Regions from separate parts of the Paenibacillus kribbensis genome, predicted to be linked through region 1. Evidence: riboswitches for the same ligand, from Rfam matches in the RefSeq annotation. Region 1 holds a riboswitch; each other region holds the start of a gene.
The links. A riboswitch is a leader RNA that binds a small molecule or an ion and turns the genes downstream of it on or off. The one in region 1 is predicted to bind cyclic di-AMP.

Region 1 (4,990 bases):
TTTTTTTACACCCAGCTCTTTCAGCAAAATGGTGGTTAGAATGCTTACCTGAATGTCATCCCCAATAGCAACAATACCGCAATCGAAATTACGGATACCTAGCGACCGCAACGAATCCTCATCGGTAGCATCCGCTACAACAGTATGCGTCAGCAGCTCACTCATGCTGTCTACAACGTCCTCATTGCGGTCGATGCCAAGTACCTCGCACCCCATATCCACCAATTGCAAAGCCAGGCTTGAGCCAAACCGTCCCAAGCCAATAACTACAAACTGCTGCGTTTTCATATCTACTCGAAAACTCCCCTATCCTATAATCATTTTGCCTTCCGGATGCCGATATAATTCCTTACCCTTTTTGGGGCCAAGTGCATAAGCCAGCGTGAGCGGTCCGAGTCTACCTGCAAACATCGTCAGAGTAATCACCAGCTTGCCAACAACGGTCAAATCAGGTGTAAGCCCCATCGACAATCCCACCGTTCCAAAGGCAGACACCGTTTCAAACAAAATCATCAGAAAATGATGATCTTCGGTGGCAGACAAAATCATCGTTACCCCAATCACGAACAACAGTCCCAACAGAGTAATGGTCAAAGCCTTGTAAATTCGTGCTTGCGCAAGCCGATACTTGAACAATACAATATCTTCCCGACCTCGCAGCATAGAAAACACCGCTCCAACGAGTAGCGCGAACGTTGTCGTTTTAATCCCGCCACCAGTGGAGCCAGGGGAAGCCCCTATGAACATCAGTATAATGATGAAAAACTGCGTAGCCTGCCGCAGGCTTGCGATATCCAGCGTATTAGCACCAGCGGTACGAGGGGTTACCGACTGGAATAAAGATCCCAGCAGCTTGCCTCCCCAATCGAGCGAGCCTAATGTGTTTGGATTCGTAAACTCGAAAACAAAGATGACAAGGCTACCGACTACAATCAGTGCAGCCGTCATGCTAAGTACCACCTTGGTATGCAAGGTCAGTCTCTGACGTTTGCGATATTCTGCCAGATCCGACATCACCACAAAGCCGATGCCTCCCGAGATAATCAAAAACATAGCGGTAAAATTAACGACGGGATCATATACATAACCTGTCAGGCTGCGAAAGTGACCGAATAAATCGAAACCAGCATTGTTAAACATGGAAATCGCATGCCAGATTCCAAAATAAATCGCCCTGCCTACAGGCATGTCAAAGGACCAGCGAACCGCAAATATCGTAGCGCACACGCCCTCAATGACCAGTGAATACAATAACACCTTACGGATCAAGCCGATGATCCCCTCTACAGAGGTCTGATTCATCGCCTCCTGCAAAATGAGACGCTCCCGCAAGGAGATGCGACGCTTGAACACCAGCGCGATCAGGGTTGCCATGGTCATAAAACCGAGACCGCCGACCTGAATGAGCGCAGCGATCACCACCTGACCGAAGGTTGTAAAAAAAGTCCCCGTGTCCTTAACGACAAGTCCTGTGACACAGGTCGCGGAAGCCGCTGTAAACAAAGCGTCTATAAACGCAAGCGGCTTCCCCGTTGTATTGGAAATCGGCAGCATTAACAATAAACTACCTATAAGTATGATAACGGCAAAGCCCGCAACAAATATCCGCGGTGGAGAAAGCCGAAGCCAGCCGGCATTGGGGTTCATGAATCATCACTTCTCCTACTCCTTAAAACTATAAAAACAGTGATTTAATACGGTGTAAGCCCGCTACGCGGTCCATTTAAATCTGGAGAAGCGTTAGCGATCGGAAGATCAAATGGACCGCGCAGCGTCCTTAACTCAGCAAACTTTTATTTTCACACTTATACACAAAAAAAGACACCGGAAAACCGAGTGCCTGACTGGGTCCCTGTCACAGCCTACGAGGTTAGCTGACGGATTCGGGCAGCACAGTATGCCCTATTCACACGTCCAGTACGAGACCGGCTGTAAAATTCACCCCAGTAACAATGGTTCCCCCGTTTTCCTATGGAAATTCGGCTCAAATGTATGGCGTTACCTATTGATTTTATAGGCATTGCCTCAAGATTATAATCCTTCTGTATCCAGATCACAAAACCGATTTTGTCTAAAAAACGTTAATTTGGCTTTATTTTGCGAATAGGCAGCGTTTAATCGCAGTTTATCTTATTTTATTGAAACTTTAGGGTGCTTTCACTCCATTTTCATGAATATCACAGCTGTGTTGGCGGGAACCTGTGCAGTATGATATCTTTAATGGATGCACTTATTTACAGATTAAGGAGGAAACTCATGAATCCTATCGGGAAACCGGTCGTGCTCTCGGCCAACTTCAAAAGATTAGGCTTGTTGGGCGGGATTGGCCTGATTTGCTTTTTTATCTTTCAATTGCTGATTCCCTCGCTTAGCAATCCAAGTCCAGAATCATTGATGAGCACAGCGACGATCAGCAAACAAGAAGCGGTTAACCACGCATTAGACTTCGCTCGCTCCGAGCTGGGCTATACAGAATCACCGCCAGAAATGCCTGTCGTCACCTATCAGGCTGAAACGGATTTGTACGGTTATTTATCCAGAGAAAAACTGCTTCAACAGTACGACCGTACATGGAAAAAAAGCTACCCTTACGAAACTTTTCGGGTCGATATCCCAGATCCTTCCACGAAGGGAAAATTGCAAATTCATGTGGATTTATCGACTGGCAAAGTCGTTAGCTTTAAACGAATGACCTCCAGTACCAATTACGCACAAGCCGATATTTCTACGGATGAGCAAGCGCGCAGCAGGCTTGTTCGTGCGGCTGAGGGCGACATGACGCTTGAAGCAAAAGAGCAGGCAGCCTCTGTATGGGTCAAGCGCTTTGGCTTTAAGCCGTCGGACTTGAAGCTCGTGACCAACGAAGGGGAGGGTGGATTAAAGTATACCGTGGACGGAAAACAAATCGGCTCCTCGGTACTTACACTGGCGTTTACTTTTGAAGATGGGGATGTTCGCTCGTTTACACAGAGCTTTTCTGCCCCATCGTCCTATACCGATTATGTCAAAAAGCAAACCTACTGGGCCAACTGGATGACCTATGCGGGTTATGCCTTGTTTACCTTCGTATTGGCCGTACTCGCGATTGTCTACGCGTCTCTCACACGACGCCACACTTCCTTTGTACGCGGCATTGTTTTGTCCGTTGTGTATTTTGTTGCTACTATGGCAGGGACCTTGAACATGCTGCCTTTACTGCAAGCAGAAGCAGGCAGCCGGGGAATGCTTATATTTCTCATGGTTTTCCAGGTTGGTGTTTCCTTCGCTATGACCGTAGCACTCTATTTCTCCCTGGTCGGCGGTGACGGGCTTATGCGTCAGGTTGGACTGAATGCATGGCCACGTGCCAAAGAGCCGGGCTACGGGCTGTATGTGCTTCGCAGTATGTATGTTGGTTACCTGTGGGCCTTTATTTTACTTGGAGTACAATCCATTTTGTTCTTTGTACTGGAACGTACCTTCAATACGTTCTCCACAACAGATGCCACGCAATCTCCTTACAATATGGCTTATCCATGGTTATTGCCGATTATGGCCTGGATGGCTGGTATTGGGGAGGAGGCCGTATACCGTCTGTTCGGTATTCCGATGGTGAAAAAAATAGTGAGGAACACTTTTGTCGCTTGCCTGATCACCACGCTTATATGGGCACTGGGGCACACACTGTATCCGATCTATCCGGTGATTTCCAGACCTATTGAGCTGACCTTCCTCGGATTGCTGTTCAGCTTTGTGTTCCTGCGTTACGGCTTTATCGCTGCCATGTTCAGCCACGTTATTTTTGACAGCATTCTCATGGGCTTTAGTGTGATGAGTTTGGGAGATACCGTGAACCTGAGCGCAGGTTTGTTCTGGATCTTACTTCCAGCCATTGTGGGTTACGTTTTTTACTGGTTTAGTCCAAAAAAGCCTAATCGAATCATGTTTGAGCCTATTAAAAAAGAGGAGCCGTATACTACGACTCCTCCTCCCGAAGGGCAGCTATAATCTGACGCGCAAGCTTATCACCAATAGAGAGAGGCCGGAAGTCTTCGACGCTGGCCTCTCTTATTTTTCTGAGGGACCCAAAATGCTTAAGCAGCAGCTTGCGCCGCTTCTCGCCAATGCCCGGAATGGAATCCAGACGGGACGTTATCATGGACTTGCCGCGTTGCTCCCGGTGGAAGGTAATCGCAAAACGGTGAACCTCGTCCTGAATTCGTTGCAGCAGATAAAATTCTTCGCTATTACGAGCCAATTTCACAGCCTCACTGGATTCTCCCACCAGTAGCTGGGAAGTTCTGTGTTTGGCATCCTTCACGAGACCACACACCGGAATGAATAAACCAAGCTCATTTTCCAGTACATCAGTCGCCGCCTTAATTTGCCCACGCCCACCATCGACAACAATCAGATCGGGTCGCTCCAGATTTTCCTTCAGCACACGCTCATATCGGCGCCGAATAACCTCACGCATCGTTTCATAGTCATCTGGCCCCTGCACAGAACGGATTTTATATTTCCGATACTCCTTTTTGGCAGGCTTGCCGTCAATGAACACAATCATGGCTGATACAGGGTCAGAGCCTTGTATGTTGGAATTATCAAACGCCTCCACCCGATGCAAGCGATCCAGTCCAATTGCATGCCCCAGATTGCTCGCAGCCTTGGATGTCCGCTCCTCGTCCCGCTCGATCAGCTTAAACTTCTCATCCAAAGCGACACGTGCATTTTCCGTTGCCATCTCGGTCATTTGTTTTTTCAGACCACGCTGTGGTACAAACACCTTTACATCCAGCCATTCAGCCAGAGCAAGGGCTGCTGTAGCCGGTTCCTCCAGCCCGCCGGAGAGCTGGGCTTCTGTTTCTGGATGTGCTGACTCCGCATAAGAAGCTCGTTCCTCAGCCACCAGAAGTGTATCAGCAGGACGTTCTGAAGCAGGTTCTACACTCTGCCCATCCTGTTCCGTCTGCTTTACCAGCTTGGATGTATCGGGCAGCAAAATTTCCTG
Region 2 (4,990 bases), 1.2 Mb from region 1:
GACGAGTCTCTGATTCAGACGGTATTTGGCCAGTGGAAACGAGAAAAGGACGACATTTTAAGCGATCTGAGCACTCGTTTTATGGATCGTAAATTGTATAAATATGTAGAGATTGATAATATGGATACAGATACCATTGACAGTATTCGAGGAGCTTTGGCTGAAGCTGGTCTGCACCCGGAATATGATCTTGAAATTGATTTTCCAACCGATCTTCCTTATGATGTGTTTCGGAAGGGTGGCTCGACGGACAATCAGATTCTACTGCTTGGACGTCAGGGTGAGGTGAGAGAGATTTCTGAAGTTTCGGAAATTGTGCGCTCAATTAGTGGCATTCACCGAGGGAAATATCATATGTATTATCCCCAAAATAAATTGAATGGGGTAAAAGACAGGCTTCCTGCCGAAATAAGGAATTATTTTGTCAAACAATAGACAACTGTATAACAATGAAAGTAAAAAAAGGAGATCAGTAACTTGGAATTATTCGACACTCATACTCACTTGGATGCGCCGCAATTTGACGAAGACCGTGAAGAAGTTATAGCGCGTGCTGTCGAATCGGGAGTAACCCGGATGATTAATATCGGATTTAATCGTGAGACGATTCCATCCACGATGAAATTGGCCGAGACGTATGATTTTATGTATGCGGCAGTCGGATGGCATCCTGTAGATGCCATTACGATGCAGGAGGGCGACCTGGAGTGGATTGCATCGTTATGCAGTCACAAAAAAGTTGTAGCCATCGGGGAGATTGGTCTGGATTACTATTGGGATACATCACCGAAGGATGTACAGCACCGGGTACTTCGGAATCAAATTGGTCTGGCTCGGGAGCTGAATATGCCCATTGTTGTCCATAACCGGGATGCGCATGAAGATATTATTAAGATTTTACGCGAGGAAAAAGCGAGCGAGGTTGGCGGAGTCATGCACTCCTTCTCCGGAAGCTGGGAGACAGCTAAAATGGTGCTGGATATGGGCTTTCACCTTTCCTTCGGTGGGCCAATTACGTTCAAAAATGCAAAGCAGCCCAAAGAGGTGCTTGCACAGGTTCCGATGGATCGTCTGCTCATTGAAACGGACGCACCTTATCTGACACCTCATCCATTTCGTGGAAAACGAAATGAGGCTGCACATGTGAGACTGGTGGCAGAGGCTGCCGCCCAAATCAAGGGGATCACAGTGGAGGAATTGGTGTCCATAACGACCCAAAATGCCTTGGAACGATTTGACATCAGATGAGAAAGAGAAGAAACCAACCAAAATAATGAGATAGACGGAGCTAATCATGAATTTGTTGCAGGAAACTCGAGAATATTACAATATTTTAACCGAATATTTTGGAAAATGTACTTGAAACCCGCTTTACAACATGCATAGAAACAGGATATCATCTTTTCAGTGAATTGTTGATTTAATGTAAACTCCAACAAGTCATTTCATGAACCAGTCTCGCTGAGTCCCTTTTACAGGGAACGGGGGAACCGGTATGGCTTACTGCAAGTCCGTCAAGCCATATTTCGATTTCTTTCTGGGTCTTCGGGGTGAATGTGAAGGCGACCGCCATGAGCGGTTGACCCAAGCTAGGGCGACTCTCTACGTCCGAACCCGACAGCTAACCCCGTAAGCGTAAACAAGAGAGAAGCCATCTCGTGCATGATTTTTCCGCATATTCACTACATGCTGGAAGCCACGAAAGAGCTCTCTAGTCTCTTTCTCTGGCTTTTTTTGTTTGTGAATAAAAGAAAATCTGTCATCATACTGTGGTTAAACAGGGGAGGACAGCATGCCGCGAAGACGGGTACATGGTGCAGGACAGTCGCATTACGGGCTTGTCTTGTAGAAAATCTGTTATAGTCACGTCAAATCTCAACTATGTCTTACTCTAGACGGCGGGCTATGTAAGGAGGACGGAGGAAATGGGCATTTTCCAAAAAGAGGAGACCCATGAGTCACGCTCATCCAGCATGTCTTACGTATTACGTTGGAAGAAGGAAAATGTGCGCCAGGCTGCTTTGGTCGCTATTTTTCTAATTGCACTAACGATTATGATTTCAATTCTGGTGTACACTCAATCCAAGAAACAGGTCTTTTTTGTCATCAATGGTAAGGCATCTGCGGTAGAAACCCGGGAATCCAAGCTCCAGGATTTGCTCAATGAGCATTCCATCTCACTGCAGCCGCATGATACGATTTCTATGCCGCTGAACGGAGCCATACAGGATGGGGATCGCGTAATCATCAAACGTGCCAATCAAGTTAAAGTGACCTCAGGCAATGAGACGAAAAAGCTGTACACAACAGAAAATACAGTAGAGGGTGCCATTCGCACTTCGGGCTATAAATTATCGTCAAATGACAAGGTTTACCCTGCGCTCGATGCTTCTGTTTCGTCTAACATGGACATAAAAATCGTCCGCGTGAAGAAACAGCAGGTCGAACAGAAGAAACAGGTGCCTTATCAGGTCATCAAAACGTCCGATCCGAGTCTCTATAAGGGCGATAATCGGGTCCTCCAAAGCGGTAAATCAGGTGTTGTCGTCCAGCACGTTCAGAAGGTATACCATGACGGAAAATTGGTATCCAAGCAGCTGGTCAACAAGGAAGTTGCACAGAAGCGTGTGGATAAGATAATTGCGGTAGGAACGAAGAAAAAACCGGTCGTTCTGGCTGCTTCTGTCAGTCCGGAAGATGCCGTTAAGGCAACTCGGGTGAGTTCGGGCAATGCTGTCCGTAAAGCTGGTGTAGATTTTAAATACAGTAAAGTATTGCAGAACGTATCCATGACGGCGTATTCCTCACAGGAGCCGGGTATTGGTACACGTACGGCTTCCGGTACACGTGTCACGGAAGGACGGACCATCGCTGTCGATCCAAGCATCATTCCAATCGGTTGGTGGGTGTACATTGAAGGGGTGGGCTTCCGCCGTGCGGAGGATACCGGTGGCGCCATTAAAGGCCACAAAATCGATGTGTATTATGAGAGTTTGAGCCGGGCTAACCAATTTGGTCGCAAGCACGGTAAAACCGTATATGTAATCGGACCGGTAAAGCCTGAAATCAACTAAAACGGCTTGTGTATGTTCAGGGCAATGCGATAGTATTAACATCATAGTTATGCCATGCTAAGAAGAGGATATCCTCTTCTTATTTTGTTTTCAAAAGCAGGGAAAGATAAATATAGCATGCTGTGTAGCAGTGGAGGGAAACGTAAAATGATCAAGGAAGTGATCGTGGTCGAGGGTCGGGATGATACAGTGGCTATTCGTCGTGCTGTTGAAGCGGACACAATAGAAACTGGCGGCTCTGCCATTAATAAAATGACGCTGCGCAAAATTGCATTGGCGCAGGAGCGGCGGGGTGTCATTATTTTGACTGATCCCGATCATGCAGGAGAGCGCATCCGCAAAATTATCGCCTCCAAGGTACCCGGCTGCAAGCAGGCCTTTATACCCGAGGCGGAAGCGACGCGTAAAGGAGATATTGGGGTGGAGAATGCTTCACCAGAGGCCATCAGACACGCTCTCGCACGAGTACATACGACGGTGGAAGGAGCCGATCCACTGATTGAGTGGGCGGATTTGATTGACGCCGGACTGATCACCCACCCAAATGCTGCTGCACGCCGTATGGCGCTCGGCAATATACTGGGTATTGGCTATTGCAACGGAAAGCAGCTGCATAAACGGCTCGCTGTATTTCAGATCAGCCGTGAGGAATTCGCCAGTGCGCTGGCGCAAATCGAAAGTGAAGGATTGTGATATCCGTATGACAGGGATTCAAGATATAGCAACACCGCGCCGTACGAAGGAAATTATTCAACGGCACGGTTTTTCGTTCAAAAAGAGTTTGGGACAAAATTTTCTGATTGATCAAAATATTCTGAACAAGATCGTGAGTGCTGCCGGATTGGATGACACCAAGGGTGCACTTGAGATCGGTCCCGGAATTGGTGCTTTGACCGAAAAGCTGGCACAATCGGCCAAGGTCGTAACTGCTGTTGAGATTGATCAGCGGCTGCTGCCTATTCTCGAGGAAGTGCTGGCTCCTTACGAGCATGTGAAGGTGCGTCACGGGGATGTGTTAAAGCTGGATTTGCAAGAGGTGTTCGCCTCTGATTTTGCAGGGGTCAGTAAAGTGAGCGTGGTGGCTAATCTGCCGTACTACGTTACTACACCGATTCTGATGAGGCTGCTGGAGGACAAGCTTCCTCTGGAGAATATCGTGGTCATGATCCAAAAGGAAGTGGCTGAGCGTATGGCTGCGTCTCCAGGTACGAAGGATTATGGCAGCCTGAGCATTGCAGTGCAATATTATAGCGAGCCTGAGTTGGTCTGCATCGTACCGAATACGGTGTTCATTCCCCAGCCGAATGTAGAATCGGCAGTGATTCGTCTGCGTGTGCGAGAAACCCCTCCGGTGGAGGTGGTGGATGAGAAGCACTTTTTTGAGGTCATTCATGCCGCTTTTGCCCAGCGCCGCAAAACGATCTCCAATAACTTGAAAAGCCGCTTCTTCACCAAAGAGAACAGGGACGCGCTGGAGCCGTTGTTGCAGCAGGCTGGTATTGAACCTTCCCGTCGGGGAGAAACGCTAAGCATTGAGGAATTTGCGCGTCTCAGCGCTGTACTGCTGGAAGCCGGGATTTCCTAAGCTGTAACCAAACTGTGCATTCACCCATACGATATAGGAGGGGTGATACAGTGTGATGATTTTAGGAGACTTGGTCGTTCGAAAATCGTATGGCGGAGATGTCACGTTTCGCGTTGAGGACATCCAGCGGGATAAAGCGATCATCAAGGGGACGGAATTTCGGCTGCTGGCCGATTCCCCTGTGAACGATCTGGTCAAGGTGCCTGCGGAACAGATTAGCGGTAAGACTCGGCAGGCCCATATTAAGGCTGGAGAGTCTCTTAATCTGCTGCAGCAGGCGAGACAGCGCCAAGCTGCCCGCAGTCAGGCGGCTCTGATTGGGGAGTGGAGT
Region 3 (4,990 bases), 1.3 Mb from region 1:
ACTTATGGAGCAGGAATACGGGCTCACCCCCAACTTGCCGCTACAATCAGGCCAGATAGCATCTCCTCAACCGCTAAACCGCGAGTCATGGAAGTATGGCTCCTCTGCAGCGTATGGGCAGAATGCCTACTCTCGAGGAAAGCTGGTACTGCAGGGCATTGAACGTCAGGTCGGAATAAAAAAAATGGATCGCATCATGCGCACTTACGTCCAGACGTACCGTTTCAAACATCCGTCATCACAGGATTTTCAACGTATCGTTGAGAGAGTCACCGGACGCTCATGGAGCCACTATTTTGAACAATATGTATATGACGGCCAGATGGCGGACTTCTCGGTGGATCGCATCACGAACCACAAGCTGGAGAAAGGATATGAAGCGGTCGTGACGCTGAGCAAAAAAGGTGCGGATTATCCCAAAATCCCCGTTCAATTTACCTTCAAGGATGGGACAACGATATTCAAGGCCTGGGACGGGGCGGGTAAAAGCACAACTTATCGGCTCAAGAGCGCCTCTCCCGTTTCATACGTGACCGTTGATCCGCTATATACCATTGCGCTGGAGAACAAGCATATCAACAATAGCCTGAAGGCCGAACTGAACGAAAGGCAGCAAACTCGTTGGAGCATAAGTGTAACCAAGCTGTTGGAGACACTGCTTGGAAGTCTGTCATGGTGAGGTGTCTATAGATGCGGACGGTTATAAAAGAAGGCTGGGCGCTTGTGCGCATACAATTTTATATTGTCATTATTCTGTTTCTGTATCAGCTGCTGTGGGGAATATTTCTCTACAGGCTGGTGCAATCCGCCGTAATCCCGCTACTGCTGCGCTACCCCGATCAGGGGCATAACGAGTTGGGCAAGACCTTGTTCTGGATGGAAAGCCAAATTGCCCTCATGGACAACCGGGAAGTGCATATATACTTGTGGGTACTACTGGGAGCGACGGTGCTGCGTATGCTGATCACTCCCTTCATTAGAGCCGGAATATATCAAAGTCTGCATACCTATGCGACCGAGCCGCAAAGCCTGTCCTTCTTCCGTGGAATGAAACGCCATGGCTTGTCATCGCTGCTTTATTACATCATTGAGCTGGGACTATTACTGCTTCCCGCTATCTGGGTGATGCCGAGGCTCTACCCTATTGTAGCAGGAGCGCTACAATCTCCCTCTTACCTTCTGCATATGTTGCCATATGCCATCGGATGGATCGCATATGGCTGGTTCATCCGGCAGTGCATCCTGTACATGCAGTTGGGCACCGTCGGTGGTCACGCCATACTGTCGTCCTTGCTCGCCTTTTTTCGCCAGATCGTCCCAGCTATTGGCATATCATTTTTGCTGGGTGCTTGTGTGCTGCTTGTCTTCGCTCTATTCGGCACCGTAGCAATGATTTGGACGGGTATGCTGGCACTCATTCTCCAGCAATCGTATCATTTTGTTACCAGTCTGGTCAGACTGTGGCACATCAGCTCTCAATACCGGCTGTGGCATACCGATATTTCCAGCAGAAGCTGAGCTCTGTCGAAAAATCTCTGTTCATTCCTACACAAACGGCACCTAACTGCATACTTTTAACAAAATCTGTTCCTGAGATATCAGGGACAGATTTTTTTTGTAACTTTTTGCGATGAAACATTTGCCAAAGCCAGCGGACTTTGTTACAATAGTCGCAGTGAACTGATAGTAACAACTTTGTAATCTTTATTGTAACCTTTATCTCAAAAGCTCGTTATAGTGAATACGCTCTCCAAGGTGCACATCATAAGTTAAGCCTAATTCCTGGCACCTGGGAAGCGGGGGAACCAGTTTGGGTGAATTGATCTCGCAACAGAGTGGTCATAGGGGAACCTTCTACCGAATCCTTAAGCTAACCTCGCAGGCATTGGAAGGGGTATATTTTTTTTGAAGAAGAAGCTAACGATCGCAGCCATGGGTCTTGCCATTGCCTTTACATCTTTTACATTCGGTGGCGGCAGTGCATATGCAGACTCTAAGATGGACCAGATCATCCAAGATGCCAAAGGAACAAGCTACAGAAGCGGAGGCACTACACTCGAAGGATTCGATTGCTCCGGCTTCACAATGTATGTATTTAACAAACTGGGAATTAAACTGCCGCATCAATCTGGTTCACAATTCAAAATGGGATCTTCCGTATCCCGCGATGAAATGAGACCTGGAGATCTGGTGTTCTTTAACACAACAGGAAGAGGCATTTCCCATGTAGGTATCTTCGTAGGTGAAGGGAAATTCGCTCACTCCTCGTCTTCACGTGGTGTAGTAGTTAGCTCACTGAACGAAAATTATTATGCTAACCGTTATGTCGGTGCAAAAAGAATCATGAGCACTGACGCTTACCACGCCGTAGCTTCTGAAACTCCTGATGACGACAATGTAGAATAACTGACGCATAGCAAGCTAACCTTAGCCGCAATTTGATTCTGGCCGGAATCGAATTGCGGTTTTTTATGTCCCCAACATCAGCAATGATTATGATTACTAACGAACTGACATCTCAAAAGGTTTCAATTTTAGCGAACGAGAAAGTAAACACGCTTGCCATTCCTCTGTAACTTGTCTACAATCTGTTGTTAACAGTTTAAGTACCTGTAAAAGGAGGATGTGAAGACATGCCTGCCTCAATATCTAACTTTCGGATCGTACCGATGGACGAGCATCAGGCAGCTGCAATCTGTGAATGGCGCTATGATCCACCCTACAATATCTACGGCTGGCTGCCCTGGGAACAAATGAAGGCGCTGGAAGTCGAATTTGGGAATCCCACACTTCGCCAAGAGCAATATGTTGCCGTATTGGATGAGGAGGGCAAGCTGACGGGATTTGCGCAATATTTCCCTATGGTTGGTGTAACCCGGCTGGGTCTTGGAATGCATCCCGACAGATGCGGACAAGGCAGGGGTTCCGATTTTGTCCGTGCGATTGCTGAGGAAGCCAGACGGCGCAATCCGCAGAATGAAATTGATCTGGAGGTGCTCACCTGGAATGAGCGCGCCATCCGGGCCTACAAGGCAGCTGGATTTGAGCTTACAGATACCTATGAACGACTGACTCCGGATGGCAAAAAGCCATTTTATTGTATGGTATATCAGCCCGACCACCAGAGCCAGGCTCTATGATAAAAGCGCCTTCGGCATACAACTTCTCTGTTGTATAGCGAAGGCGCTTTTATCATCATCCAGCAGATCATTACTGACTTAATGACTGCATGCTTAATGACTGCTACGCATTTTCTCAAAAGCTTCATTATATTGTTGGGCTTCCTTAATATCCACGGCCATAATACCGCCATCATCCCATGAGGTCAAACGCAAAGTCACGGTCTTGTAATCAATCGTAATAAACGGATGATGATTGAATGCTTCAGATATAGCAGCAACCTCATCCACGAATGCAATCCCTTTCATAAAACTGGAAAAATTATATTTCCGAACGATCCAACGTCCTTCCTCCAGTTCCCAGCCCTCCAATTTCTCCAGATGTGCTTCAATCTCTTCTTGTGTAAAAGGCATATTACGACTCCTCCCCATTTATACGGAAGCCTTTCAGCCGCTTATGCGGCCAAAACTACAATATAGTGGTGTACATATTACCACGGCCCCGTTGATAAATCCATAAGATGGCCTTCAGATTAAAGGGACCGACGTTAGCTCCTCATCTCCAATGAGAACATAGATCCGGTGCTGCTCTGGCTCATAGATCACAACGCCGCTGCCCACAGTAATGACAGGCTCTGTACCCAGCGCATAAAACAAATCCTCCGCCAACGCCTCGTTGACCTCCTGACGTCCCGCCGGGTCCAGCCTGTCCCAATCTTCTGCTTCCATTTCGAAAAATTCATAGCTGTCTGGAATGCGGCCTACAGCCTCTGTCAATTCGTTCAAAATTTGTTCATACTCCCGCCCATGCTTCACTCCCATGCCGTTTCCTCCAATTGTTCCGCCATGCAATACATAATCACCTTATTATACCGGAAATTCGTACTTAACAAAAAAGGGAGTTTTGTCGATAAATATTATAATCCGTCTCATAATGACACGCTTGGGGCAAGGACGACCCCGGCGGCATGAAAGGATTCAAAATCTATTCTCATGGATGAGGTGTATCATGCAAATTACAACCATTATTGGACTTGTGCTCGGGCTTTTGTCACTGGTCGTCGGGATGATCCTGAAGGGCGCGCCAGTCGTCAACTTGGTCAACAATCCCGCTGCTTACATGATTATTTTTGTCGGAACAGCAGCAAGTATATTCATGGCGTTTCCGATGGACGACATGAAACGGGTGCCAAAGCTGTTTAAAATTATTTTCACCCAGCAGAAATTGCTGGATCGCAAGGAGCTTATCACTACATTTACCGAATGGGCATCCATTACCCGTCGTGAAGGTCTGCTCGCGTTGGAATCCAAGGTCGAAGAGATCGACGATCCCTTTATGCGCGGCGGTATGCGTATGATTATCGATGGTAATGATCAGGAGTTCGTACGCGATGTTCTGATGGAAGACATTAACGCTACCGAAGATAGACACCGCGCCGGCGCACTGATTTTCTCCCAGGCTGGTATGTATGCTCCAACCCTTGGGGTTCTCGGTGCGGTCGTAGGTCTGATCGCGGCATTGGCCGACCTTAGTGACATGGAAAAGCTGTCTCACGCCATCGCTGCAGCCTTTATCGCAACGTTGCTGGGTATATTTACTGGTTATGTCCTGTGGCATCCAATGTCAAATAAGCTGAAACGACTCTCCAAAAAAGAGGTTGAGTTGAAGCTGATGATGGTCGAAGGCTTGCTCTCGATCCAATCGGGTATCTCTACCATTGCCATCAGCCAAAAGCTGGCGATCTTCTTAACTCCTACCGAACGGGCTAGTATGACCCAGAAGGATGGCGATTCCAGTGAGTAAAAAAAGACATGAACCGCATGAAGAACATGCAGACGAAAGCTGGCTGTTGCCATATTCCGACTTAATG
Region 4 (4,990 bases), 1.5 Mb from region 1:
CTGCCGAACAACCCGGCTGGCATCCTCATAATCATCCAGTAAGCCAACAGCAATTACGGGCACATTCAGCTTTTCCCGGATGTGATGGGCCAAATCCACCTGATAGCCAGCACGCGCAGACGGACCTCCGCCCGAACCAATCGGCCCCTCGCCACCGGAAGAAATATGAAAAATATCCACACCTGCATCGCGATAGCGTTCCCCTGTGCCTGATATGTATTCCACATCATAACCGTCCTCGACATATTCTTTGGCAGATATCCGCATGATCACAGGCATATCAGCAGGAACAACCTCTTTAACAGCACCTACAACCTCAACACCAAACAAAGATAAATCCTGTCCATACTCATCTTCTCTGGTATTGGTTAAAGGGGAATGAAATTGATGGATCAGATAACCATGAGCGCCATGAATCTCAACCGTGTCAAAACCGGCTTCCACTGCGCGACGCGCACCTTCTTTGTAAGCTTGAACCAGTTCCCTGGCTTCAACTGTCGTCAAGGCGTGCGGTACTTTAAAGCGCTCACTAAAGGGTATCGAGGACGGAGCCACAGGCTGCTCAGCATCCTCAGCCTTACGACCGGCATGGCCTAATTGAATTCCAATTTTGGCACCGTATTTGTGAGCTTCCTCCACAATTTTACGATATGCAGGAATATGGTCGTCACTCCAAATGCCCAAATCACGATCCGTAATGCGTCCATCCGGGTGAACCGCTGTCATTTCCACAATAATGAGTCCAGTGCCGCCTACCGCCCGGCTAACGTAATGGACATGATGCCAATCCGTCGGCTTTCCGTCCTTGGCCTCCACGCTGTATTGGCACATCGGGGGCATAACAATCCGATTTTTTAAAGCCAGCCCCTTTAATTGATAAGAAGTAAACAAGTCGGTCACTTTTATCCATCCTTCCTTCAATTCCATGTCTGTACAATTATGAATTGCATCTCCATTATACATCAGTTGTCACAGTATACCGAATCCGTTATCGGGCTAAAACCTGCTAAAATGCTGTTGTTTTCAGTCAGGTTAAGAAAATATGTACGTTTAGCTTCGTCATCTTCACTCATATCCATCATCATATGCTATCATCCCATTGCATATGAGCCTAACCCGATTTAGCGGCATAATTTTAATAGGGCAGGTGCATAATAGCTGAGAGCACCACTAGGTACCACGTACCACTGGACGGAAAGGGGGAATACATATGCCGTACAGAGGAGTGTTACCAAGTATGGCACTGTTACTAGCATTTACGAGTTTTCCTGTTCACGCGGATGTGCCTCCCAGCATCGGAGCGCACCATCCCAAGGAAGCGGCAGTTACTTCTTCTGTACATCAAAGTACAGACCGGACAGCTCCTACCTTAGGCATGCTGCGAAAAAAACATGCCGACATTTTTAAAATGTGCGGCCCGCATACCCGCCAAATTGCCTTAACTTTTGATGATGTACCCGATTCCAGGTATACGCCACAGGTTTTGGATGTTTTGCACGCGAACGGCATCAAGGCCACCTTTTTTATCGTAGGTCACCGCGCGGAGAGACATCCGGGTATCATCCGCCGTATTATCCGTGAAGGTCATGCGATAGGGAACCATTCTTATACCCATCCGGATTTCAGGAAGGCTACACCAGAACGCTTTCGCAATCAGATTACGAAAACAGAACGTATTTTACAAGCCAGCGCCGGTTTTCGTCCCAAGCTGATTCGTCCACCATATGGCGAAATCACGGAGCCTCAAATCCAGTGGGCACGTCGCCATGGCTACATGATTGTCAATTGGAATGTAGACTCCCTCGACTGGAAGGGACTAAGTAAAAAACAAATCCAGCGCAATGTGATCCCTGCTACCGGGCCCGGCTCCATTATTTTAATGCACGCAGGCGGAGGCCAAAGCTCCAACCTGCAAGGCACAGTCCAGGCCCTTCCGGGTCTAATTCAGTCCCTGAAGGCCAAGGGCTACAAATTCGTTACAGTTCCCCGGCTGCTCCACACATCGGAACGGAAATAAAGGGGTTGTTTAAGGAGCAAGCACCGAACTAGATTCAACCAAAAAGCTGTCCTGCTAGCAGATGCATTCTGCTAGTCAAGACAGCTTTTTAGGTGTGGGCCTGTTTTAAACCTGATCCCATTTATTAAATTGTACAATCTATGCATTAAGTTTACATAATATATATTATGTTTGTTTACTCTGTGTTCTAGCTAATGTTATTTATCAATAACGTATAATTTCACATTTTGAAAGCCAAAATCGTTCACAAATGATTTGCTGCCAGGAATAAAGATATCAATTCGCTTGCCTGTAATGGCACTGCCCTGATCGCGGGCGACGGCCACAAAAGAATGGTCTGGCAGGCCGGGGTGGGAATACCCTGTAACTAGCACCTTCGTTCCCATCGGAATTACGTTCGGGTCTACCGCAATCGTACCTAGCTTAAGCGGATTGCCGTAGTAGTCTACCGCGCCCCACTTGCCATTTTCATCACCTGCGGCAGAATATGCTGTAGCTTTAACATCAACTACTTTACTGTAATTGAATGTTTTGCCCCATGCTTTAATCGTTGGACCCTCATTTGGTTCTGTCTCCTTAAGAAGCTGTGGCTTCGAATCCGAAGCAGCCTTCACACCTGTGTCACCAGGCACCATAATTTGCAGACCTGCGTATATGTTGCCTGGGGCAATATTCGGGTTTGCCTTCGTCAGTTCGTCTACCGATACTCCATAACGTTGAGCAAGCAAGAAGAAGGTATCGCCCTCTTTGGCGGTATGTAGCGAAGCGGCATTCGCTACTCCGGCTGTTTGTGCCAGCCCTGCAATAGCTGCGGCAAGCACCGCAAATTTCATGGTTTGTCCAATACGTTTCAGATGTTTCAAAAGATATGTACCTCCTCTGTTATGCCTGCGAAGTTAGCTGTCGGATTCGGACTCAGGAGAAGCCCTATGCTTGTGCAATTCACCCCTAGGCAGCTTCCAATCCTATCCGTCTTATGACGAATCGGAATGACTGCCGTTGTTACGTCCCCCGCACTTCCCATAGTTTTGGTCCAAGCATTCGGCGTATATCATGAGCTTTATGCTGGCCCGGCAAGTTTTGGCTTACTGCATAATATCACAATTTTGTAACCTTATCTGCATGAAAATGTTGGGAACCTTGAACATCATACTATATTCATTACAATTTTGTCACTATGAAATCGGTATCTATTACGAAAATATGGGGAAATAGTGACAGAAAAAGAAAAATCCCTCCTGTCAGACATAGGACTGTGGTCAAGACCCTATTGACTGCGGAGGGGTTGCTTTATAACTTAATGAATCAATTCGTTACAATACTTTGGCAAGAAAATCTCGGGTGCGTTCATGGCTTGGCGTACCAAAAACCTGTTCTGGTGTCCCTTGCTCCACGATTTGGCCCTTATCCATAAAGATGATCCGATCCCCTACCTCACGTGCAAAACCCATTTCATGTGTGACAATCACCATCGTCATGCCGCCTTCAGCGAGCTTTTTCATTACATCGAGAACTTCCCCAACCATTTCAGGGTCCAAAGCAGAAGTAGGCTCATCGAACAGCATCACGTGCGGCTGCATCGCCAAAGCGCGTGCAATCGCAATCCGTTGCTTTTGACCGCCGGAAAGCTGGTTCGGATAGGTATTCTTCTTATCCTCAAGCCCAACGGTACGCAGGAGCTCCAACGCAATTTTCTCTGCTTCCTTGTTGGACTGACCTTTAACCTGTATTGGTGCGAGTGTCAGGTTTTGCAGCACTGTTTTATGCGGGAACAGGTTAAAATGCTGAAACACCATGCCCATTTTCTCCCGAGTCGCATTAATGTTATGGCCACGGGCCGTTATCGGCTCGCCCTCAAACAAAATCTCGCCGTCTGTCGGCTGCTCCAGCAGATTCATACAACGCAAAAACGTACTTTTTCCCGAACCACTGGGACCGATGATAACGACAACTTCCCCCTTGGCGATTTCTATATCAATTCCCTTTAAAATTTCGTTTTTGCCGAACGATTTACGCAGTTGCTTAACGGTGATCACTGGCTCTCAACTTCCTTTCCCATAAACCCAGCAGCTTGGACAAGCTGAATGTCATTACAAAATAAATAGCGGCCGCGATTAAGAACGGACTTAATCCTTCGTAGGTAATATTCTTGATGACCTGGGCCTGATACATAATATCCACCATACCTATAGTGGAAATAATGGACGATTCTTTAATAATCGTAATAAATTCATTACCGATTGCAGGCAAAATAGACTTAAAGGCTTGCGGTAAAATAACATGACGCATAGCTTTGCCCCGTCCCATACCGAGCGAGCGGGCAGCTTCCATCTGACCACGGTCTACCGCCTGGATACCTGCACGGAAAATTTCAGCCAAGTATGCCGAGCTATTCAGTGACAACGTAATTATACCGGACTGGAGTGGCGTAAAATTGACACCCAGCGTCAGAGCAACCCCGTAGTGGATGATCATGAGCTGCACCAGCATAGGTGTACCACGCAGTACCTCAACGTAAGTCGTCCCCAACCACTCAATAATACGTATACCGCTCATTCGCAGCAAGGATATAATCAAACCAATGACAAATCCGAACAGTACTCCGAGCGCAGACAGCAACAGCGTGTAGCCAATTCCTGTAGCGTATAAGCTGCGATATTTCCAAAAAATATCAACAATACTATTGGAAGAAATCTGACGATCGGCAGACAGGGCACTCGCTTCTGTCGAAAACTTCTCAATAGAACCATCTGCTTTCAAGCGAGCGAGCGTTTTATTTACAGAGGCTAGCAGTTCTGTATTCCCCTTGCGAATACCTACGGCTGTCTCTGCTCCCTCATCCTCAGGCACCGCCTTGGCAAGCGTTACAGTACCGTCCAGTGTGTATCCTTTGGCAACTGTATCCTCAATCACGACAGCGTTGATACGATTTGTCCGCAGCTGAAGCACCAGGTCGGATATTTTATCCAGCGA

Region 2: another riboswitch for cyclic di-AMP. It lies ahead of B4V02_RS25080 (resuscitation-promoting factor); the one in region 1 lies ahead of B4V02_RS04965 (TrkH family potassium uptake protein).
Region 3: another riboswitch for cyclic di-AMP. It lies ahead of B4V02_RS24690 (C40 family peptidase); the one in region 1 lies ahead of B4V02_RS04965 (TrkH family potassium uptake protein).
Region 4: another riboswitch for cyclic di-AMP. It lies ahead of B4V02_RS11610 (3D domain-containing protein); the one in region 1 lies ahead of B4V02_RS04965 (TrkH family potassium uptake protein).

What each region holds. Positions count from the first base shown of each region.
Region 1 is NZ_CP020028.1:1,079,390-1,084,379, reverse strand. It holds gene B4V02_RS04970 (potassium channel family protein) at 1-288, opposite strand, end outside; gene B4V02_RS04965 (TrkH family potassium uptake protein) at 307-1,647, opposite strand; cyclic di-AMP (ydaO/yuaA leader) riboswitch at 1,846-1,995, opposite strand; gene B4V02_RS04955 (CPBP family intramembrane glutamic endopeptidase) at 2,257-3,987, shown strand; gene uvrC (excinuclease ABC subunit UvrC) at 3,956-4,990, opposite strand, start outside.
Region 2 is NZ_CP020028.1:5,623,416-5,628,405, reverse strand. It holds gene B4V02_RS25090 (HD domain-containing protein) at 1-435, shown strand, start outside; gene B4V02_RS25085 (TatD family hydrolase) at 478-1,248, shown strand; cyclic di-AMP (ydaO/yuaA leader) riboswitch at 1,450-1,651, shown strand; gene B4V02_RS25080 (resuscitation-promoting factor) at 1,926-3,074, shown strand; gene rnmV (ribonuclease M5) at 3,222-3,767, shown strand; gene rsmA (16S rRNA (adenine(1518)-N(6)/adenine(1519)-N(6))-dimethyltransferase RsmA) at 3,775-4,659, shown strand; gene yabG (sporulation peptidase YabG) at 4,715-4,990, shown strand, end outside.
Region 3 is NZ_CP020028.1:5,516,159-5,521,148, forward strand. It holds gene B4V02_RS24680 (M1 family metallopeptidase) at 1-679, shown strand, start outside; gene B4V02_RS24685 (hypothetical protein) at 691-1,518, shown strand; cyclic di-AMP (ydaO/yuaA leader) riboswitch at 1,763-1,900, shown strand; gene B4V02_RS24690 (C40 family peptidase) at 1,906-2,406, shown strand; gene B4V02_RS24695 (GNAT family N-acetyltransferase) at 2,634-3,140, shown strand; gene B4V02_RS24700 (4a-hydroxytetrahydrobiopterin dehydratase) at 3,234-3,533, opposite strand; gene B4V02_RS24705 (hypothetical protein) at 3,648-3,941, opposite strand; gene motA (flagellar motor stator protein MotA) at 4,129-4,923, shown strand; gene motB (flagellar motor protein MotB) at 4,916-4,990, shown strand, end outside.
Region 4 is NZ_CP020028.1:2,565,673-2,570,662, reverse strand. It holds gene B4V02_RS11620 (NADH:flavin oxidoreductase/NADH oxidase) at 1-900, opposite strand, end outside; gene B4V02_RS11615 (polysaccharide deacetylase family protein) at 1,211-2,017, shown strand; gene B4V02_RS11610 (3D domain-containing protein) at 2,215-2,880, opposite strand; cyclic di-AMP (ydaO/yuaA leader) riboswitch at 2,888-3,061, opposite strand; gene B4V02_RS11605 (amino acid ABC transporter ATP-binding protein) at 3,331-4,053, opposite strand; gene B4V02_RS11600 (ABC transporter substrate-binding protein/permease) at 4,040-4,990, opposite strand, start outside.